2 regions of the Streptomyces capparidis genome follow, and region 2 is predicted to be linked to the other one. Evidence: riboswitches for the same ligand, from Rfam matches in the RefSeq annotation. Region 2 holds a riboswitch; the other holds the start of a gene.
What was found. Region 2 has a riboswitch for glycine ahead of gcvT (glycine cleavage system aminomethyltransferase GcvT). Riboswitches for the same ligand answer to the same signal wherever they lie in the genome.
Positions count from the first base shown of each region.

Region 1: another riboswitch for glycine. It lies ahead of gcvP (aminomethyl-transferring glycine dehydrogenase); the one in region 2 lies ahead of gcvT (glycine cleavage system aminomethyltransferase GcvT).

Region 1 is NZ_BAAGTD010000057.1:3,936-15,196, forward strand. It holds gene ACYVO2_RS32005 (DUF881 domain-containing protein) at 1-650, shown strand, start outside; gene ACYVO2_RS32010 (small basic family protein) at 647-979, shown strand; gene ACYVO2_RS32015 (DUF881 domain-containing protein) at 1,702-2,664, shown strand; gene ACYVO2_RS32020 (FHA domain-containing protein) at 2,720-3,676, shown strand; gene ftsR (transcriptional regulator FtsR) at 3,822-4,583, shown strand; gene ACYVO2_RS32030 (bifunctional nuclease family protein) at 4,664-5,137, shown strand; gene ACYVO2_RS32035 (MerR family transcriptional regulator) at 5,477-6,094, shown strand; gene ACYVO2_RS32040 (DNA polymerase IV) at 6,188-7,651, shown strand; gene ACYVO2_RS32045 (PRC-barrel domain-containing protein) at 7,665-8,030, opposite strand; glycine riboswitch at 8,166-8,276, shown strand; gene gcvP (aminomethyl-transferring glycine dehydrogenase) at 8,477-11,261, shown strand, end outside.
Region 2 is NZ_BAAGTD010000038.1:41,538-52,798, forward strand. It holds gene ACYVO2_RS26380 (thioesterase family protein) at 1-481, opposite strand, end outside; gene ACYVO2_RS26385 (electron transfer flavoprotein subunit alpha/FixB family protein) at 668-1,630, opposite strand; gene ACYVO2_RS26390 (electron transfer flavoprotein subunit beta/FixA family protein) at 1,757-2,536, opposite strand; gene ACYVO2_RS26395 (DUF885 family protein) at 2,824-4,341, shown strand; gene ACYVO2_RS26400 (enhanced serine sensitivity protein SseB C-terminal domain-containing protein) at 4,911-5,783, opposite strand; gene ACYVO2_RS26405 (enhanced serine sensitivity protein SseB) at 5,896-6,696, opposite strand; gene ACYVO2_RS26410 (AAA family ATPase) at 6,807-7,517, opposite strand; glycine riboswitch at 7,635-7,748, shown strand; glycine riboswitch at 7,749-7,867, shown strand; gene gcvT (glycine cleavage system aminomethyltransferase GcvT) at 8,037-9,101, shown strand; gene gcvH (glycine cleavage system protein GcvH) at 9,281-9,658, shown strand; gene glyA (serine hydroxymethyltransferase) at 9,792-11,069, shown strand; gene ACYVO2_RS26430 (L-serine ammonia-lyase) at 11,235-11,261, shown strand, end outside.

The DNA.
Region 1 (11,261 bases), on a different contig from region 2:
TCGAGCGCATCGAGAAGGCCGGGGACGACGCCGACGCCACGCAGCGCGAGGTGGAGTCGCTGCGCGAGAAGGTCGACGCCGAGCGCAGCAAGGCCCTGGAGGCGGACGGCGGCGGCGACGAGGCCGAGCTGATGTCGCTGCTGGCCGGCGCGTCCCCGGTGGCGGGCCCCGGCCTGAAACTGGTCGTCAACGACGCGAAGACCGCCCGGCAGGGCGACGGGGACGGGCCCCGGGGCTCCAGCTTCTCCGACAGCGGACGGCTGCGCGACCGGGACCTCCAGCGGGTCGTCAACGGCCTGTGGGAGTCCGGCGCGGAGGCGATCGCCATCAACGGGCAGCGCCTGACGTCGCTGTCCGCGATCCGGGCCGCGGGCGAGGCCATACTCGTGGACAACAAGCCGCTGCCGCCCCCCTACACGGTGCTGGCCGTCGGCGACGGGCCGCGGCTGAGCTCCGCCTTCCAGGACAGCGTGGACGGCAGGTACCTGCGGCAGCTCAAGGAGAACTTCGGCATCCGCGCGAGCATCGCCGTCGAGGACAGGGTGGAGCTGCCCGCGGCACCCAGCCTCACCGTGCGGTACGTCGCGCCCCCGGCGGCGGGCGGGTCCGCGGGCGCCGGGGACACCGGGACAGGGAAGGGCACATCGTGATCGCCGTACTCGGGCTCGTCGTGGGAGTCGTGGTGGGACTCGTCGTCCGACCGGTGGTGCCGGACGGCGTCGAGCCCTATCTGCCCATCGCCGTGGTGGCCGCGCTCGACGCGGTGTTCGGCGGCGTGCGGGCGATGCTCGACGGCATCTTCGACGACAAGGTGTTCATCGTCTCGTTCCTGTCCAACGTCACCGTGGCCGCGCTGATCGTCTACCTCGGCGACAAGCTCGGCGTCGGGTCGCAGTTGTCCACGGGCGTGGTGGTCGTGCTCGGCATCCGCATCTTCTCCAACGCGGCCGCCATCAGGCGCCACGTGTTCCGGGCGTGAGGCCGATGGCGAACGACGACACCAACGACGGCGGCACCGTCCCCGGCGGCGAGGACCGTCCGGCGGAGCGGACGACCGGCGGTACGACTCCGAAGCGCGGCCCGACCGGAAAGCCGGCCGCGCCCGGGGCAGGACCCGGGACCTCGGCGCCGGACACGCCGCGACCCGCGGCGGGCGAGCGCGGGGAACCCGGCCCCGCGGCACCGAGGACCCCGGCGGCCGACGCCCCGGCGCCCGGGGCCGCGGGGTCCGAGGCGGCGACGTCCGAGGCCGCGGCACCGAAGCCCTCGGCACCGGACGCCGCTGAGCGCGGCACCGCCCGGAGCGCCCCGCCAGCCCGGCCGGCCTCGGGGAGCCCGCCGGCCCGGAGCACCCCGCCCGCCCCGGACACCCCCGGCGCGCGCCGTCCCGCCCCGCGCCCCGGCGCCGCCCCGGGCAGGTCGTCCGCCCCGGGCGGGCCGAACCCCGCGGGCAGGCCGGTCCCCCCGGGCGGGCACTCCGCCCCGGGCAGGCCCGCCGGTGGTGTGGCGCCCGCCCCCGGTGGCCCGCGCCCCGGTGCCGTCCCGCCGTCCGGGGCTAGGCCCGCCCCGGGTGGCGCCCCCCGCAGGCCCGCCGGCCCGCGCCCCGGGCACGGGCCCGCCCCGGCCTCCGCGGCGGGGCCCGCGGGTCGCCCACCGGTGCCTCCGGGCAGGCCGGGCGCGCCCACCGGTGCGGCCCGCCCCCTGCCCGGTGCCGCGCCCGCCCCCGGCAGGCCGTCCGCCCCCGATGGCCCCGGTCGCCCCGGCCCCGGTCGCCCCGGTCCCGGCGCCCCGAGTCCCGGCGCCCCGGGTGCCGGGACCGGCGGGGCGCCCCGTCCCGCGGCGGCCCGCCCGCCCGCCGGGTCCGGTGCCGAACCGGACCCGGCGCCGGGCCGTGCCGGGGCGGGGACGGCCGCGAAGGAGCCGGAGCCCTCCGGCAGGCAGCGCCTGCGTGCCGCGCTGTGGCCGCCGCGGATCAGCCGGGCCCAGCTCACGGTGGCGGTGCTGCTGTTCGCCCTCGGGCTCGGCCTGGCCATCCAGGTGCGGTCCAACAGCGACGACAGCAGGCTGCGCGGGGCGCGCCAGGAGGACCTGGTGCGCATCCTCGACGAGCTCGACAGCAGGAAGGAGCGGCTGGAGGAGGAGAAGAGGGAGCTGGAGGACCAGCGCGCGGAGTTGGAGAACAGCTCCGACCAGGCCGAGGAGGCGCGTAAACAGACGGAGAAGAAGGCCGCTCAGCTCGGTGTACTGGCGGGAACCGTCCCCGCGGAGGGACCCGGGATCACATTGACGATCCGTGATCCCGGCGGTCACGTTCGTGCCGATATGCTGCTTGACACGTTGCAGGAGTTGAGGGCCGCGGGGGCGGAGGCGATCCAGATCAATGACGTACGGGTCGTCGCCGACACCTTCTTCTCCGACGACCTCTCCCAGGAGGGTGAGGGGCCGGTAGTGAAGATCGACGGTAAGAAGGTCGCGCAGCCGTACCGCTTCAAGGTGATCGGCAACCCGCAGGACCTGGAACCGGCGCTCAACATCCCCGGCGGAGTGGTCCAGAGCATGGAGAAGGAGCAGGCCACGGTCACGGTCGTGCGCGATGAGAAGATCGTTGTGAACGCCTTGCGACAGGCGAAGCAGCCTGACTACGCTCGCTCGGCACCGAAATGAGGCGCGATCGGGTGAAACTGGGCGAAGAGGCGTCGAGTGGTGTGACGCCCGGTAGGTGGATGGTTCCCGTCCCGGAGGGGCGGGCGTTGGTGAGCGGCCGGAGCACCGGCCACGAGGGTTCGTCCTGCCCCACGGGCGGGTCTGGGTCGTTCAAGGGGAATCGCCCGTGAAGTTGTTTGCGAAGTTGTTCGGTCGTTCGCGCCAGTCCGCCGAGGGGCGTACGGCGCGCCACCGGGTCCAGGACCAGGGGCAGCAGGGCCAGGGTCCCGGCGTTCCCGGCATGCGGGGCGCCCCCGAGGACACGGCGGACGCCCAGGGCCGTCCCCTGTTCCGCGAGGGGCCGGGAGGCCATTCGGGTGGCGGCGGCGTGGGTTCTGTTGACCCTGCCGGTGCCGGCCGCATAGGTTTCGGAGAACCATCAACCACGGGTGGAGGGTTCGCCTCCGATCCGTACGCGACCCAGGCGGGTCAGCGGCAGGAGGCCGAGTCCATGCCGGTGTGCACCAGGTGCGGGCACCGCAACCCGCAGGCGGGGCGCTTCTGCTCCAACTGCGGCGCACCCATGCGCGCGGCGGGCCCCGGAGCGGAGCGGCCCTCGGAGACCACGTCCACGATCTCGATCTCCGGCCTCGAGGCCTATGACAGCGAGGGCCAGGTACTGCCTCCGCTGTCCCCCGAGGCGCAGGCGGCGGTGGACGCGCTGCCCGCGGGTTCGGCGCTGCTGATCGTGCGCCGGGGGCCGAACTCCGGCAGCCGGTTCCTGCTCGACAGCGAGGTGACCACGGCGGGCCGCCACCCGGAGAGCGACATCTTCCTGGACGACGTCACGGTCTCCCGCCGCCACGTGGAGTTCCGGCGCACCCCCGAGGGGTTCACCGTCACCGACGTGGGCAGCCTGAACGGCACGTACGTCAACCGGGAGCGCATCGACTCGGTGGCCCTGCACAACGGCGACGAGGTCCAGATCGGCAAGTACCGCCTGGTCTTCCACGCCAGCCACTGGGGGGTCTGACCGGACAGGCCACCCCGCCCCGGCGCGACGCCGCCCCGCCCGCCCCTCGTGCGGCGGGCGGGGCGCGGCCGCGGGGGCGGGGCCGACACGGGGCGCTCGCGGACGAGGCGGAGAGGAACACCCGGCCGGAGAGGATCGAGAAGCCATGCTTCGTACACCGGCGGGCGGCACCGCGCACGGCGCCGCCACCGCGGGCCCCCAACTGCTGAGCATCGGCGCGGTGCTCAACCAGCTCCGGGACGAGTTCCCCGAGGTCACCATCTCCAAGATCAGGTTCCTGGAGGCGGAAGGGCTGGTCGAGCCGCAGCGCACCCCGTCGGGCTACCGCAAGTTCAGCCCGCGGGACGTGGACCGGCTGGCCTACGTGCTGCGGATGCAGCGCGACCACTACCTGCCGCTGAAGGTGATCCGCGAGCACCTGGACGCGCTGGACCGCGGGGAGCCGGTGCCGCTGCCGGCCCCCGCCGAGCGCCGCACGGCCGCCCCGGGCGACGAGGCCGCGGAGCTGTTCGACGCGGGCGGCGACAGCCCTTTCCACGGGCCCCGGCTCGGCCGCGCCGAGCTGCTCGCCGCCACCGGCGTCACCGAGCAGGAGCTGGCCGACTGGGAGAGTTACGGGCTGGTGGAGTCCGCGTCCGACGGCTCCTACGGCGGCGACATGGTCACCGTGGTGAAGATCCTCGCCGAGTTGGGCCGGTACGGCTTCGAGCCCCGCCACCTGCGCGCGGTTAAGGCGGCGGCCGACCGTGAGGTCGGCCTGGTGGAGCAGATGGTCGCCCCGCTGCGGCGGCACCGCAACCCGCAGACGCGCGCCCACGCCGAGGCCACCGCCCGCGAGCTGGCCACCTTGGCGGTGCGGCTGCACGCCGCGCTGGTCCAGTCGGGACTGCGGGTGCGCATGCTCTGACCTGCCCACCCGGCCGGGGACCGGGGTGCGCGGCCCTGCCCGACTACCCAAACCGGGCGGGCACGGCCTAGGGTTGCTGTGTGAACGAGCTCGACGTCGTGGGCGTCCGGGTCGAGATGCCCTCCAACCAGCCGATCGTGCTCCTGCGGGAAGTGGGAGGCGATCGGTACCTGCCCATTTGGATCGGACCCGGGGAAGCCACAGCCATCGCCTTCGCGCAGCAGGGCATGACGCCTGCGCGCCCGTTGACGCACGACCTTTTCAAGGACGTGCTGGAGGCCGTCGGCCAGCAGCTCACCGAGGTCAGGATCACCGACCTGCGCGAGGGCGTGTTCTACGCGGAGCTGGTCTTCGCCAGCGGTGTGGAGGTGAGTGCCAGGCCGTCCGACGCCATAGCGCTCGCCCTGCGCACCAACACGCCCATCTACGGCAGTGACGGTGTGCTGGACGACGCCGGGATCGCCATCCCGGACGAGCAGGAGGACGAGGTGGAGAAGTTCCGCGAGTTCCTCGACCAGATCTCACCCGAGGACTTCGGCACCAGCAACCAGTGATGCCGCGAGCCGGCCGCGCCCGCCTCCGGGGCGCCGCCGGCGCGGGCGGGACCCGCCCGTCCTCACCCCTGCCCCGGTGGCGCGGGTGGACCGCGCAGGACCGCGTGGCGGCCTCCGCGCGGCCATTCGGCTAGGCTTACCCCGCCCCGGGTCACGTCAAACCACTCGCGGGGTTGATATCACTCGGCGTGCCGAGTGTGGCGATCGTTGACGCACCCCCAGTGACTGCCTACCGTCGTGAAGGAAGGTCCCGGAAGGCTCTCGCTTGACGGCGTTGCCGGGCATCGGGCCGGATTTTCCGCGCGGTGCGTCCGGGATTGCGAACTTACGGAGGTCGGCGTGAGAAGCACCGGCGGCGGTACGGCCCCGGGGGACGGATTCCTCCCTCGCGGCGCTGTGGCCCATCGCTCTCCCCGGTTCCGGGCGGAGGAGGGGGCGGCCGCGGCGGGGGCCGCGCCGGACGCGGAGGTGATCGGCTACCGCGGCCCCACGGCGTGCGCGGCCGCCGGCATCACGTACCGGCAGCTCGACTACTGGGCGCGCACCGGCCTGGTCGAGCCGAGCGTGCGCCCGGCGCACGGCTCCGGCACCCAGCGCCTGTACAGCCTGCGCGACGTCGCCGTGCTGAAGATCGTCAAGCGGCTGCTGGACACCGGCGTGTCCCTCCAGAACATCCGCACCGCGGTGCGCCACCTGCGCTCCCGCGATCTCGCCGACCTGCGGCGCATGACGCTGATGTGCGACGGCGCCACCGTGTACGAGTGCGCCTCGCCCGACGAGGTGGTGGACCTCCTCCAGGGCGGTCAGGGCGTGTTCGGCATCGCCGTGGGCGTGGTGTGGCGCGAGGTCGAGGCCGCGCTCACCCAACTGCACGGGGAGCGGGTGGACACCGGCGAGACGCTGGTCGGCCACAACCCCGAGGACGAGCTGGCCCGGCGCAGGAACCGCGCGGGCTGAGGCACCACGGGGCGGCGCCGCCCGCCGCGGGCACCGTTTCCTCGCTCCGGCCTCGATCCGGCGGATGTCAGTGCCGTGCGCGACCATCGGGGTGTGAGGTCCGCGCCGACGATCCTGCACCTGGACATGGACGCTTTCTACGCGTCCGTGGAGCAGGCGGCCAAGCCCAGCCTGCGCGGCAAGCCCGTCATCGTCGGCGGCCTGGGGCCGCGCGGTGTGGTGGCCACGGCCTCCTACGAGGCGCGGCGCTCCGGGGTGCACTCGGCGATGGCCATGGCCCACGCGCGGCGGCTGTGCCCGCACGCGGCGTTCCTGGTGCCCCGCTTCTCCGTCTACCGGCAGGTGAGCGACACGGTGATGGGGCTGCTGCGGGAGCTGTCCCCGCTGGTGGAGCCGCTCAGCCTGGACGAGGCGTACCTGGACCTGGAGGAGGGCCCGCACGGGGCGCTGCTGCGGCAGCCCGACCGGCGGGCGGTCTCCGCGGTGGCGCGGGCACTCGCGGAGGACCTGCGCGGCGACATCGCCGCGGCGACGGGCCTGACGGCGTCGGTGGGCCTGGCCGGGACGAAGATGCTGGCCAAGATCGCCTCCGAGCGGGCGAAGCCGGACGGGCTGCTGGTGATCGAGCCGGGCACCGAGCGGGCGCTGCTCGACCCGCTGCCGGTGCGGGTGCTGCCCGGGGTGGGCCCCGCCACGGACGAGCACCTGCGCCGCGCCGGCATGGCCACCGTCGCCGATGTGGCGGCGGCGGGCGAGGCGGAGCTGGTGCGGCTGCTCGGCAGGGCGCACGGGGCCGGCCTGTACTCGATGGCGGTGGGGCACGACGACCGTCCGGTGGTCGCCGAGCGGGAGGCGAAGTCGGTGTCCGTGGAGGACACCTTCGACGAGGACCTGGCCGACCGCGACCGGGTGCGGCACGAGATCGACCGCCTCGCCGAGCGGTGCGTGCGCAGGCTGCGGGACTCCGGCCGGTCGGGGCGGACCGTGGTGGTCAAGGTGCGGCGCTTCGACTTCTCCACCCTCACCAGGTCCGAGACGCTGCGCGCCCCGACGGACGACCCGGCGGTGGTGCTCGAGGTGGCCAGGCGCCTGGTGGACTCGGTGGACACCACCGGCGGGGTGCGGCTGCTCGGCGTGGGGGTGAGCGGTCTGGCGGACTTCACCCAGGAGGACCTGTTCGCGCAGGTGGCGGGGGAGGCCGCGGCGTCGGCCGGGCCCGGGGCCCCCGGGGAGGCGGAGGGCGGGGCCGGGCCGTCCGGCGCGGTGGCGGCGGTGGCGTCCGCCCCGGCCGGACCCCTCGCGGCGGTGCGCGGGGCGCCGGAGCGACGGTGGCTGCCGGGGCAGGACGTGCGGCACGCGGAGCTCGGGCCGGGGTGGGTGCAGGGCAGCGGCGTGGGCCGGGTGACCGTCCGGTTCGAGACGCCGTGGTCGGCGCCGGGACGGGTGCGGACCTTCCCGGTGGACGACCCGCAACTGGCGCCGGGCGAGCCGCTGCCGCTGCGGGGCGGAGGCGGGGAGGGAGCGGGGGAGGAGGAGGGGGACGCGGAGGGTCAGTGACGTGCGGGGGCGGTCACTCGACGTCCCCGGCCAGTTCGCCCTCGCGGGCGCACTCGGACGGCTCCGCGTCGACGTCCAGGTGGTAGTGGCGGTAGAGCTGGAGCTCCTGCTCGGGCGAGAGGTGGCGGCCCACGCCGAAGTCGGGGGCGCACCGGATCAGCGCCTTGTCGTAGGGGACGCGCAGGTTTCCGCCGACGACGACGCTGGGCTCCAGGGGGACGAAGGCGTCCCGGCCGAACAGGCCGGTGCGCACGGCCGCCCACTCGGGCTCGCCCGTGGCGTCGTCCAGGTACACCTCGTCAACGGTGCCGATCTTGGCGCCGTTGCGGTCGAACGCCTTGCGGCCGATCAGGTCACGCGGATCGATGTCGGTCTGCACGGTGGTCCTCCAGCGGTTCGCGGGGCGCGGACGGCCCCGCGGTAATCCCACCAAAAGGCACAAAACGTCCGGTGTCGAGTCGAGGCGGCCGAAGGGATCCCTCGAGTACGGCGCTGATAGGGTTGAAGTGGCTGTTGACGTCGCGCGGGAGAGTCCTTCGCTCCTGGGGCACCCGTCCCTGGGGCAAGGCGCCGAAGGAGCAAATCCTCCCCGGAATCTCTCAGGCATCCGTACCGCGCGGTCGAGGTCACTCTGGAAAGCAGGGCGGGCGACGGGCGCGTGCACCGGACCCCTCCCTCACCGACGGTGCAAGCCGGGTCCCCCGCGGGGAGCCCGGTGAAGCTCTCAGGTCGTGACGCCCGCGTCGCGCTGACAGAGGGGGAGGCCGCCGGGCACACGCCGTTGTGTTGCCCCTCACAGGTCGCACGACCAGGAGGCCTCCGCAGATGACTGCCACCCCGAGCAGCGGACCCGACAGGCGGTCCCTCGCCGACCTCGAGCGCGGCACGCCCTTCGAACGGCGCCACATCGGGCCCGACGACGCCGACCGCGCCAAGATGCTGGCCCACGTCGGCTACGGCTCGCTGGACGAGCTGACCGCCGCCGCGGTGCCCGCCGCCATCCGGTCCGCCGAGTCGCTCGCCCTGCCGCAGGCCCGCACCGAGGCCGAGGTCCTGGCCGAGCTGCGTGAGCTCGCCGACCGCAACCAGGTCCTGCACTCCATGATCGGCCTGGGCTACCACGGCACCTTCACCCCGCCGGTCATCCTGCGCAACGTGCTGGAGAACCCGGCCTGGTACACCGCCTACACCCCCTACCAGCCGGAGATATCGCAGGGCCGGCTCGAGGCGCTGCTGAACTTCCAGACGATGGTGGCCGACCTGACCGGCCTGCCCACCGCCGGGGCGTCCCTGCTGGACGAGGGCACCGCGGCCGCCGAGGCCATGGCGCTGGCCCGCCGCGTGTGCCGGGTCAAGGCGCCCTCCGCGGACAGCCAGGGCCTGTTCCTGGTGGACGCCGACTGCCTGCCGCAGACCATCGCCGTGGTGCGCACCCGCGCCGAACCGCAGGGCATCGAGGTGCTCGTCGCCGACCTGTCGGACGGCCTGCCCGACGGGCTCGCCGAGCGCGGCCTGTTCGGCGTGCTGCTCCAGTACCCGGGCGCCTCGGGCGCCGTGCGGGACCCGGCGCCCGTCGTCGAGCGGGCGCACGAGCTCGGCGCCGTCGTCACGGTGGCCGCCGACCTGCTGGCGCTGACCCTGCTGAAGTCCCCCGGCGAGCTCGGCGCGGACATCGCGGTCGGCTCCAGCCAGCGCTTCGGCGTGCCCATGGGCTTCGGCGGGCCGCACGCGGGCTACATGGCGGTGAAGGAGGCGTTCGCCCGCAGTCTGCCGGGGCGCCTGGTCGGCGTGTCCGTGGACGCCGACGGCGACCGCGCCTACCGGCTCGCGCTCCAGACCCGCGAGCAGCACATCCGCCGGGAGAAGGCCACCAGCAACATCTGCACCGCCCAGGTGCTGCTCGCCGTCATGGCCGGGATGTACGCGGTGTACCACGGGCCCGACGGGCTGCGCGCCATCGCCCGGCGCGTCCACCGCTACGCCGCCGTCCTCGCCGCCGGCCTGCGCGCGGGCGGCGTGGAGGTGGTGCACGAGGCGTTCTTCGACACGGTGACCGCGCGGGTGCCCGGCCGGGCCGCGGACGTCGTGGCCGCGGCCCGGGCCGCCGGGGTCAACCTGCGGCAGGTGGACGCCGACCTGGTCGGCATCGCCTGCGACGAGACCACCGGCCGCGCCCAGCTCGCCGCCGTGTGGCGCGCCTTCGGCACGGCCGGCGACGCCGGGGCGCCGGACGTGGACGCGCTGGACGAGGCGACCGCCGACGCCCTGCCGGACGGCCTGCTGCGCCAGGGCGAGGTGCTCACCCACCCGGTGTTCCACCGCCACCGCTCCGAGACGGCGATGCTCCGCTACCTGCGCCGCCTCGCCGACCGCGACTACGCGCTCGACCGCGGCATGATCCCGCTCGGCTCGTGCACGATGAAGCTGAACGCCACCGCCGAGATGGAGCCGATCACCTGGCCGGAGTTCGGCGCGCTGCACCCGTTCGCCCCCGCCGAGCAGGCCGAGGGTTATCTGACGCTGATCCGCGAGCTGGAGGACCGGCTGGCGGAGGTCACCGGCTACGACCGGGTCAGCCTCCAGCCCAACGCCGGGTCGCAGGGCGAGTTCGCCGGGCTGCTCGCCGTGCGCGCCTACCACCGGGCGAACGGTGAGGCGCAGCGCACCGTCTGCCTGATCCCGTCCTCCGCCCACGGCACCAACGCGGCCAGCGCCGCCATGGCGGGCCTGAAGGTCGTGGTGGTGAAGACCAGCGACGACGGGGACGTGGACCTGGCCGACCTGCACGCCAAGATCGACGCGCACCGGGACACCCTGGCCGTGCTGATGGTCACCTACCCCTCCACGCACGGCGTGTTCGAGGAGCACATCGCCGACGTGTGCGCGGCCGTGCACGAGGCCGGCGGGCAGGTGTACGTGGACGGCGCCAACCTCAACGCCCTGGTGGGGCTGGCCCGTCCGGGGAAGTTCGGGGCGGACGTGTCGCACCTGAACCTGCACAAGACCTTCTGCATCCCGCACGGCGGCGGCGGCCCCGGCGTCGGCCCGGTCGCGGTGCGCGCCCATCTGGCGCCGTACCTGCCGAACCACCCGCTCCAGCCCGCCGCGGGTCCGGAGACGGGCGTAGGGCCGATCTCCGCCGCGCCGTGGGGCTCGGCGGGCATCCTGCCGATCTCCTGGGCGTATCTGCGGCTGATGGGCGCTGAGGGGCTGAAGCGGGCCACCCAGGTGGCGGTGCTCAGCGCGAACTACGTCGCCAAGCGGCTCGCGCCCTACTACCCCGTGCTCTACACCGGCCCCGGCGGCCTGGTGGCGCACGAGTGCATCGTGGACCTGCGCCCGCTGACCAAGGCGACCGGCGTGACCGTGGACGACGTGGCCAAGCGGCTCATCGACCACGGGTTCCACGCGCCGACGATGTCGTTCCCGGTGGCCGGAACCCTGATGATCGAGCCCACCGAGAGCGAGGACCTGGCCGAACTCGACCGGTTCTGCGAGGCCATGATCGCCATCCGCGGGGAGATCGACCGGGTGGCGGCGGGCGAGTTCCCCGTGGAGGACTCACCGCTGCGCGGCGCGCCCCACACCGCCGCGGTGCTGGCCGGGGAGT
Region 2 (11,261 bases):
TCGGCCCGAAGACGCCCTCGGGGGCGGCGTCGGCGCCCACGCACCGGTCCCGGGGCGGCAGGTCCGGCGGCGCGGCGGAGGTGTGCACGTCCGCCGGGAGCGCGTCCAGGTCCCCGTGGTGGGCGATGACGCGCAGCCGCTCCACCTCGTTGCCCTCGGCGTCCTTCTGCAACAGGCTCGCCTGACCGGTCGACATCGAGCGCCCGGTGCGCACGACCTCGGTGCGCACCACGGCCGGGCCCGGGGTGGAGGGCGTGAGGTAGTAGGCGGTCACCGACAGCGGGTCGGGGTGCGGCAGCACCCGGGCGAGCGCGCGGTCGGCGAGCGCCAGCAGGTAGCCGCCGTTGACCCCGAGGCCGATCGTCCAGCCGGCGGAGAACTCCGCGTCGAAGACGAACGGGTCGTCCGGGCGCGGGACGACCGCGGTGTCCCGGTCGAACTCGCTCTCGCTCAACGGGAGTTCGGCAGCGGATCGGGACATGCGGGCGCCTTTCGGGCTCGGTCCGGGCTCACGGCCGCGGACGGATGGGACATGGGGGTTGCGAAGGCGGCGGACGGTGCGGGAGCGGGACGGCCCCGCGCGGGGCGGTGCCCGGCGGCGGGGGCGGAGCCGGGCCCCGGGGTGAGGGCCCGGCTCACCGTACCGCGCTCTCATGAGGCGGCGGGGTCAGCCCTTGCGGGCGGCGACCTCCTCCGTGGCCTGCGGCAGCACGTCGAACAGGTCGCCGATGACGCCGAGGTCCGCCAGGTCGAAGATCGGCGCCTCGGGGTCCTTGTTCACCGCGACGATGGTCTTGGACGTCTGCATGCCCGCGCGGTGCTGGATCGCGCCGGAGATCCCGGCGGCCACGTAGAGCTGCGGGGAGACGGTCTTGCCGGTCTGCCCGACCTGCGACTGGTGCGGGTACCAGCCCGCGTCCACCACGGCGCGGGAGGCGCCGACCGCTCCGCCGAGGGCGTCGGCCAGGGCCTCGACCACGGGGAAGTTCTCCGCGGCGCCCACGCCGCGCCCGCCGGAGACGACCACGGACGCCTCGGTCAGCTCGGGGCGGCCGGTGCGCGGCTTGACGACGCGCTCGGCGATGGTGGCGAGCCTGGCCGCGGCGGACAGCTCCACGGTGACGTCCACCCGCGCGGCTTCGGCCGGAGCGGGCTCGGGTTGCACGGCGTTGGGGCGCACGGCGACGACGGGGGTGCCGCGGGTGACCCGGGAGCGCACCACGGTGGTGCCGCCGAAGACGGACTGCTCGGCGACCAGGCCACCGTCGGCCGCGGTCACGTCCACCGCGTCGGTGAGTACGCCGGAACCGGTGCGCACCGCGAGACGGGCGGCCACCTCCTTGCCCTCGGCCGTGGCGGGCACGAGGACGGCGGCGGCGCCGGAGTCGGCCACGAGCCGGGCGAGCACCTCGGCCTTGGGCGCGACCGGGTGGGCGGTGAGCTCCTCGGCGTCGGCCACGTAGACCTTGGCGGCGCCGTACTCGGCGAGCCGGTCCCGGGCCGCGTCGAAGCCGGGGCCGACGAAGACGGCGGCGGGCTCGCCGAGCGCGCGGGCCTTGGTGAGCAGTTCGAGGGTGACCTTCTTGACGTCCCCGTCGAGGTGGTCGACCAGGACCAGGATTTCAGCCATGGGGATCTCTCCAGACAAAGGGGCAGCGGGCGGGCGGGCTCGCGTCGGGGGCGGGCGCCGCTCGCGTCGGCGCGGGCCCCGGGGGGCCGGGCATCCCGCCGCGGAAGCGGCGGGACCCGCGGGGGGTCACAGGAGCTTGCGCTCCGCCAGGAACGCGACGAGCTGCCTGCCACCGTCGCCCTCGTCCTTGATGATCTCGCCGGCCGTGCGCGGCGGGCGCACCGCGAACTCCTCGACGGCGCTCCAGGAGCCGGCGGCGCCCACCTCGGCGGCGTCCAGGCCCAGGTCCGCCAGGTCGAGCGTGGTGACCGGCTTCTTCTTGGCGGCCATGATCCCCTTGAACGAGGGGTAGCGCGGCTCGTTGATCTTCTCCACGACGGAGACGAGGGCGGGGAGCCGGCCGGTCACCACGTCGTGGCCGTAGTCGGTGAGGCGCTCGACGGTGATCGCGTCGCCGTCGATCTCGACCTTCTGCGCGAAGGTCATCTGCGGCAGGCCGAGGCGCTCGGCGAGCATCGCGGGCACCAGCGAGGTCCGCGCGTCGGACGCCTCGGAGCCGAGAACGACGAGGTCGAAGTCCAAGTCCTTCAGGGCGGCGGCGAGCACGGCGGAGGTCACCGCGGCGTCGGAGCCGTGCAGCGCGTCGTCCACCACGTGGACACCCCGGTGGGCGCCCATGGACAGGGCCTTGCGGAGGGTCTCGGTGCCCTGGTCGGGCCCCATCAGCAGGACGGTCACCTCGCCGTCCGTGCGCTCGGCGATGAGGAGCGCCTCCTCGACGGCGAACTCGTCCATCTCGTTCATCACCGCGTCGACCGCCTCGCGGTCGAGCGTCGCGTCCTCGGCTCGCAGGGTCTTCTCGGACGCGGTGTCCGGCACCTGCTTCACACAGACGACGATCTTCATGGGGGCAGACCGACCTCTCGAGACGGAGTTGCGGGACCACCCCCGCAGGGCGGACCGTCCTTGACCGCGATTATGTTACCCATGAGTAGCCACGCCCGGTCCAGCCCTGCCCGGCCCCGGGAGCACGTGATGTCAGCCACTGCCGGACGGCCGCGGGCCGGGCGGGCCGTGCCTCCCCGGGCGTCGGGGAGAAGTGCCCGCCGCCCGGCGCGGGAGGCGGTGACGGATGTGTTCCGGCCGGTGACGAGGCATCGCCGGGCGGCCCCGGGGAGGGTTACCTTCGGTCCATGGATGATCGACTGCGCGCGGTGTGCGATCTGATGATCCCCACCGTCCGCGAGATGGCGGGGCTGCACGAGTACGACGGGCGGGTGCAGGACCTGTCCCCCGAGGGGGTGCGGGCGGGCCTCGCGGCACTGGAGCGGGCCGGGCGGGACGGGGCGCCGCGGGGCGACGCCCACGACGAGGCGCATCTGGCGGTGTTCGAGGAGGCGCTGCGGGTGCAGTTCGCGGAGCTCGAACTCCACCGCCGCGACCCCTACCCCCACCTGGCCAACCTCGAACTGACCGTGTACGACCGCGAGTACGCGCCCGAGGAGGAGCGCGCCGAGGCCCGGCGGCGGCACCTGGCGGCCTGGCCGGACGCCGTGGACGGGGCCATCGCCTCACTGGACCGGTTGTCCTCCCCGGTCGCCGGGGCGCTGCTCGGCGCGGTGCAGGGGCTCGGCGCCGACCTCGCCCCGGACCGGGGCCCGGAGGAGGCGGCGGCGCTGAAGGCCCTGGACCGGCTGGTGGCGCACGTGGCGCGCGCCGCGGAGTTCGGCGACCCCGACGCCCGGCTGGGCGGAGCCGCCCTGGCCGCGCTGATGGGCAGCCAGGAGGGCGTCGCGGTGGACCTGACGGAGCTGGCGGCGCGGGCCGACGCGGAGCGGGAGCGGCTGTCCGCGCTGCTGGCGGAGGGGTGCCGCGCCCTGGACCCGGCGCGCCCGCCGGAGGAGCTGCTGCCCGGGCTGCTGGCGGACCACCCGGCCGCCGACGAGGTGGTGGCCGAGGCGGCGCGGCTGACGGACGAGGTGCTCGCCTTCAGCCGGGAGCGGCGGCTGGCCCCGCACCTGGACGGCGAGTGCCGGGTGGGCCTCGCCCCGCCCTCGCGCCGGTGGTCGGCGGCGATGATGACGTGGGCGGGCCCGCAGGAGGCCGACGTGCCGTCGTGGTACCACGTCACCCCGCCGGAGCCGGACTGGCCGGAGGAGGAGCGGCGGGGGTGGCTCCAGTTGTTCAACCGCACCAGCCTGCCGTCGGTGACGGTGCACGAGGTGGCTCCCGGCCACTACGCGCACGGCCGTTCGCTGCGGCGGGCGCCGACACCGGTGCGGCGGCTGCTGCACTCGCTGTCCTTCGCCGAGGGATGGGCGCACTACGTGGAGGAGGTCTGCATGGAGGAGGGGTTCCGCGCCGGGGACCCGCGCTTCGCGATCGGGGTGGCCCTGGAGGGGCTGACCCGGGTCACCCGGCTGACCTGCGCGATCGGCCTGCACACGGGGGCGATGGACGTGGCGGAGGCGACGCACCGGTTCATGGCCGACGCCCACCTGTCCCGGGCGGCGGCGGCCTCGGAGGCCCGGCGCGGCACCTTCGACGCCTCCTACGGCCGCTACACCTGGGGCAAGCTCGAAATCCTCGCCCTGCGGGACCGGGCCAGGGCGTCCTGGGGCCGGGGCTTCTCCCTGGAGCGCTTCCACACCGCCCTGCTGACCCTGGGCAGCCCACCGCTGGGGCTGATGGACGCGGCGCTGAAGGAGTGAGGGAGAGGGGGTGAGGCCCGCCCGGGAGCGGCGGCCGCGAGGGGGAGCCTCGCGGGGGGGGGAGGCTCTCGGGGGGAAGCTCGCAGGGGGCGTCGGAGAGGACGACGGGCGGCCGGGGTCTGTCGGGCCGGACAGGCGCGGGTGGGCCGGGGTGCGGCCTGGAGAGGGGGGACGGCTGGGCAGTCGGGCACCACAAGACGGAGCAGGGCGGAGACGAGTACGGGCAGCCGGGCTGTCACCGAACCTCAGGCTGTCACCGCACCTCAACCACGGCCACCGGACCGCACGGACTGCGCCACCCCCGGCGCCCCGGTCCTGTTCGCCGACAACGGCAGGCAGGCGGAGGCCGCGGCCGCGCTGGTGTCACCGGGCGAGCGCCTCGGGGTGGCACCCCACACCCCGTCGGTGCACCCGACCCGGCCGCACCCGGACCGGAGCACGCCCGCAGCCGGACCGGAGCATGGCCGCACCCGGGCCGCACCCGGGTTGGCCGCTCGGGCCACCCGCCCAACCGCGACCCGCCAGCCCCGGGCCGTCGGTCGCCGCCCGGCCGGGCCGGGGGCAGGTGGTCAGTACGTCCGTGGTGCGCCCGGCTGGCCCCAGCCCGGCTGGGCGGGCCAGGCCGGGTGGGAGCCGGGGTGGGGCTGGGGCCAGGCGGGGCCGGGGGTCGGGGCCGGGCCGGGCGGTGCGGGGGCCGGGGCGGGGACGGCGCCGAACGCGTCGCGGTCGAAGAAGGGGCGCTGGACGGCCCGCATCCACATCACCACGGGGTCGTACTCGTCGGCCATGACCACGGTGGAGACCGGCAGCCCCTCGGGGGCGGCGACGACGGAGCGCTGCATCATCTGCCGGGCCGCCTCCATCGACTGCGGGCCCGGGTCGTACAGGTCGAGGCCGATCGCCAGGTACGGCTCGCCGAGCGCGGGCTGCACCCAGGCGCGGCGCAGTGAGCGGACCACCGGTGTGTGGTGGGCGTTCTGCGTCAGCAGCGCGTAGAACTGCGCCAAGGGGAGGGCGGGTTCGCTGAGCCGCAGCGGGCCCGCGGGCAGCCGGTCCAGGCCGGAGGCGATCCGGCGCAGGTCGAGCCAGGGGATGCCGACGCCGCCGCCGGGCGCGTGCGGGTTGAGCCACAGGCCCCAGCGGGTGCGGAACAGGGAGCGGGCGATGGCGCGGCCGGAGACCACCTCGTGGGCGCGGTTCCACCCGCTGGCGGTCAGCTCCCGGGCGGAGGTCACGCACGGGGCGTAGCCGTAGCCGTCCACGTCCATGTTCCCGTACTGCGCGTCGGGCGAGCCGGGCTGCCCCTGCCAGAGCAGCATCCACACCTCGCCCTCGGCGAGGGCTCTCAGCAGCGCCTCGTAGGCGTCGTACCGGCCCGGCGCGACCTGGCGCAGCAACTGCTCGACCTGGCCGGCCGCCGCCGCACCACCTCCCGCGCTCACTGTCGCACCCGCCCCTCTCCGTCCGAAGTCGAGTCCCGCGCACGGGTGTGCGCCCGCCGCCATCCAATCAGGTTAAGGGTCGGCGGCAGGCCCTTCCCCGGGGAGTCGGGGGTCAGTCCCTGACGTAGAAGGGCTCGACCCGCTCCAGCATCCAGTCGCCGACCGGGTCCTGGGCTATGTCGAGCAGCAGGCAGTTGACCGGCCACGGCAGCGGGACGGCGCCGAGCGCCCGGCCGAGCGCCTCCATGGCGCCGACGCGGTCCTCCTCCCGCCAACTGTCCAGTTCCACGCCCACGAACAGCGCCGGGGACTGCCCCTCCACGCTGGCCAGCGCCCGGCGCGCGGAGAGCACCACGGGGGTGACGGCGAACTCGCCCGCGGCCGTGGCCAGGAAGTCCACCGGCTCGTCCACCAGGTCCGGCTCCCACAGCCGCACCCGGGCCCCGGGGCGGGCCGCCCCCGCCTCCTCGTGCCCGGTCGGCCCGCTCGCCGCGGTCCGCGGGTCCACGGCCGGGCCCCGGCACAGCTCGACGACGGCCTCCGGCGGCACGGGCACGCCCACCGCGCCGTCGGGGTTGACGGCCACCCCGACCTGGGGCGGCAGGCCGCGCGCGAACTCGTGGCAGGGCGCGACCGCGAAGGACATCCCGCCCGCGGCGCGGCGCAACTGCTCCTCGGAGCTGAAGACGGGGACGTAGGGCACGCCGCCGAGGTCCATGGTGGGCAGGTCCAGGTCCCGGCTGTCCGGGCCGCCGCCCGACGGCAGCGGGATCCACACCGGGGAGCGGGACAGCACCTCCAGCAGCCGGGCCGTGGCCTCGGGCCGGCCGAGCGAGGCGGCCAGCACCTGCTCCAGCTCGTTGCAGGGGAACCCGGCCGCCGGGTAGCCGCTCTCCTGTGCCGGGATGCTCATCGCGCCACTCACCGTCTCCGCCGCTCCGCCCCCGCCGGGGCGGTCATGTCAACTGGCACCTGCCCCCGAATCTTGCCAGGTCCCCGCCGCGCCCGGCACCGCCCCGCCGCTCAGTCCCCGAACACGATCTCCCGGAGCTCCCCCACCGCGGCCCGGTCCAGCAGCACCACCGAGACGCAGCCCCGCGGCAGCCGCGCCGCCGCCCCGTCCGCCACCGCCTGCTCCGCCGCCGCGACCAGCCGCCGGGCCGCCCTGCGGTGCCGGGCGAAGGCGTATCCGGACACCCGCCGCCCCCGTGTCCGCTGCCCGTCCGCGGCGACCTCGGGCGGGACGTCGAGCACCAGCAGGTGCATGCCGCGGCCCCGCCGCCGCGCCGCGCGGGCCAGCCAGCGGCGCACCCACACCAGCGAGCCGCAGTCGTGGACGACCAGGCTCCGCCCCGTACGCACCGCCCGCAGCAATCCGTAGTAATGTGCGATCCGCACCACCGGCCGGTACACCGCGTACGGCAGCCAGTGCGGCATCCGCCGCTCGAAGCGCTCCCGCACGTCCTGGGAGTCCACGCACCGCGCCGCGCCGGGGCCACGCCCCACGGCCCGCCTCATCAGCGTGCTCTTGCCGCTGCCGGGCAGCCCCGAGACGACCACCAGGTCACCCGCCGGGTAGCGCAGGCTGCGCACCGCCGGGCCGCCTCGGCCGCGGCGCAGATCGAGCGGCCGGCCCGGCCTCGTCACCCGCGCGGCCGCACCGCCGCGCCGCCCGGGTGGCGCCGCGCCCGAAGGCGGGCATGCCGCCGTCACGTCCCCGTTCCGCCACCGCACCGGCGAACCGCCTTTCCCCGGGTCGTTGCCCGGTCGTTCAAGAAAGGGTAATGGGGACCCCTGTCAGCCGCCTGTGAGCCGTGCGATGATGATCCGGACAATTCCAAAACGGCCGTTCGAGGCCGCGCGGGAGAGTCCCCGCCGGGCGCGCGTGAGCGCGGGCCCGCGACGGGGCGCCGAAGGAGCAACTCCTCCCCGGAATCTCTCAGGCACAGCTACCGCGCGGGCGAGGCAGATCTGAAAAGCGGACCGCGTCCCGGCAGGGGCGCCGGTCCCACCCACGGTGCAAGCCGGGGCGTTCCAAGGGCGCTCAGGCGAACCTCTCAGGTTCCGATGACAGATTGGGGAGGAGATCTTCGCGACCCCTCCCCCACCCGCCTCCTCCCGGAGCCTGGAGCCTCGATGACGAACCAGAGCCACAGCCAGGGCGAGCCCCGGCCGGCGGCCGACGCCGCCCCGGCCGCCGACGCCGTCCGCCGCACGCCCCTCGACGCGGTCCACCGCCGCCTGGGCGCCACCATGGCCCCCTTCGCGGGCTGGGACATGCCGCTGCGCTACGGCAGCGAGCGCGAGGAGCACCTGGCGGTGCGCGGCAGCGCCGGCCTGTTCGACCTCTCCCACATGGGCGAGATCACCGTGACCGGCCCCGCGGCGGGCGAGGCGCTGGACCACGCGCTGGTGGGCTTCGTCTCCGCGCTGGCGGTCGGGCGGGCCCGCTACACCATGATCTGCGCCCCGGACGGCGGCATCCTGGACGACCTGATCGTCTACCGCACGGGTGATCGGCGGTTCCTCGTGGTGGCGAACGCCGCCAACGCCGAGCGGGTGCTGGGCGAGCTGCGGGCCCGCGCCGAGGGCTTCGACGCCGAGGTCCGCGACGACCGGGACGCCTACGCGCTGGTCGCCCTCCAGGGCCCGCGCGCCGCCGCGATCCTGGCCCGCCTCACCGACGCCGACCTGGCGGGCCTGAAGTACTACGCCGGCCTGCCGGGCACCGTCGCCGGTACCGAGGCGCTGATCGCCCGCACCGGGTACACCGGCGAGGACGGCTTCGAGCTGTTCGTCGCCCCGGAGGCGGCCGAGGCGCTGTGGGAGGCGCTCACCGCCGCGGGCGCCGAGGACGGCCTGGTGCCCGCGGGCCTGTCCTGCCGGGACACGCTGCGCCTTGAGGCGGGCATGCCGCTGTACGGGCACGAGCTGAGCGAGGAGACCACCCCGTTCGACGCCGGGCTCGGCCGGGTGGTGCGCTTCGACAAGACCACCAACGGCGGCGCGTTCGTCGGCCGGGAGGCCCTGGCGAAGGCCGCGGAGGCGGCCCGCCGGACGCCGCCGCGGACCCTGGTCGGCCTGGTCGCGGAGGGCCGCCGGATCCCCCGGGCGGGCTTCGCCGCGCTGGCCGAGGACGGCTCCGTGATCGGCCGGGTCACCTCCGGCGCCCCGTCCCCGACCCTGGGCCGCCCCATCGCGATGGCCTACGTGGACGCGGGCCACGCCGCCCCCGGCACCCGGGTGGCCGTGGACATCCGCGGCGGGCGCGAGCCGCACGAGGTCGTCGCCCTCCCCTTCTACAAGCGCGCCCGCTGACCCCTGCCGCGAGCCCGCCGCCGCGGCCCGCCGGGGCGCACCCGCACCGGCCGGGCCCAGGCGCGCCCGGCGGCGCGGCGCCACGAGCGTCCGGTCCCGCCAGCCCCACCTGCCCCTTCACCACCACCGGGGCACCCCACCGTCCTTCTCCACCCACGCCCATCCGGGAGAATCCCACCATGAGCACCCCCGAGAACCTGCGTTACAGCAAGGAACACGAGTGGCTGTCCGAGGCCGTGGACGGCGTCGCCACCGTGGGCATCACCGAGCACGCCGCGAACGCGCTCGGCGACGTGGTCTACGTCGAGCTCCCGCAGCCCGGCACCACCGTCGCCGCGGGCGACACCTGCGGCGAGCTGGAGTCCACCAAGTCCGTCAGCGACCTGTACTCCCCGGTGGGCGGCGAGGTCACCGAGGTCAACCAGGACGTCGTGGACGACCCGTCGCTGGTCAACTCCTCCCCCTACGGGGACGGCTGGCTCTTCCGCATCCGGGTGTCCGGCGAGGCGGACGACCTGATGGACGCCGCCGGGTACCAGGAGTTCACCGCCGGCTGAGCCCGCGCCCGGCGGCAGCGCCCGCCGACCGACCACGCCCCGTCCCCACGGGCCCACCCGTCCCCGGAAGCGCCGCGGCCACGCGCGACGGCCGCGGGCGCCGCCGGGACCCACGCGGAGATTCGAGAAACCCATGACGGTACTGAACCGCCCCCTCCACGACTTCGACCCCGATGTCGCCGCCGCGGTGGACGCCGAGCTGCACCGCCAGCAGTCCACCCTCGAGATGATCGCCTCGGAGAACTTCGCCCCGCTCTCCGTCCTCCAGGCACAGGGCTCGGTGCTCACCAACAAGTACGCCGAGGGCTACCCGGGCCGCCGCTACTACGGCGGCTGCGAGCACGTCGACGTCGTCGAGCGGCTCGCCATCGACCGGGTCAAGGAGCTGTTCGGCGCGGACGCCGCCAACGTCCAGCCGCACTCCGGCGCCCAGGCCAACGCCGCCGCCATGTTCGCGCTGCTCGACCCGGGCGACACCATCCTCGGCCTGGACCTGGCGCACGGCGGGCACCTGACCCACGGCATGCGGATCAACTTCTCCGGCAAGCTCTACAACGTCGTGGCCTACCACGTGGACGAGCAGTCCCACCTGGTGGACATGGAGGAAGTCGAGCGGCTGGCCAAGGAGCACCGGCCGAAGCTGATCGTCGCGGGCTGGTCGGCCTACCCGCGGCAGTTGGACTTCGCCGCGTTCCGCCGGATAGCGGACGAGGTCGGCGCCTACCTGATGGTGGACATGGCCCACTTCGCCGGCCTGGTGGCGGCGGGCCTGCACCCCTCCCCCGTCCCCCACGCCGACGTGGTGACCACCACCACGCACAAGACGCTCGGCGGTCCGCGCGGCGGCGTCATCCTGTCCCGGGCCGAGCACGCCAAGAAGATCAACTCGGCGGTGTTCCCCGGCCAGCAGGGCGGCCCGCTGGAGCACGTGATCGCGGCCAAGGCGGTGGCGTTCAAGGTGGCGGCCACCGACGAGTTCAAGGACCGCCAGCGCCGCACCCTGGAGGGCGCGAGGATCCTCGCCGAGCGCCTCACCCAGGGCGACGCCGCCGCGGCGGGCGTGTCGGTCCTCACCGGCGGCACGGACGTGCACCTGGTCCTGGTGGACCTGCGCGCCTCCGAGCTGAACGGGCAGGAGGCCGAGGACCGGCTGCACGCGGTCGGCATCACCGTCAACCGCAACGCCGTCCCGTTCGACCCGCGGCCCCCGATGGTCACCTCGGGCCTGCGCATCGGCACCCCGGCGCTGGCCACCCGCGGCTTCACCGCCGAGGACTTCCGCGAGGTCGCCGACGTCATCGCGCACACCCTGCGGCCGGGCCCGGACGAGGCCGCCACCGCCGGCCTGCGGGCGCGCGTGACGGCCCTGGCCGACCGGCACCCGCTCTACCCGGGCCTCACGACGGCCTGAGCCGGGCCCACCCGCCCCGCTCGGGCGGGGCACCGCCGAACGCCGTCCTGGTCACGCACACTGGACGGAGCGGCGGTGCCCCGCCGCCCGCCGCCCCCTGCCCGGGGCGGCCCCAGCACCGGGCCCGTGTCCGGCCCACCCGCACCACCAGACACCGGAGTCCCCGTGGCCATCAGCGTCTTCGACCTGTTC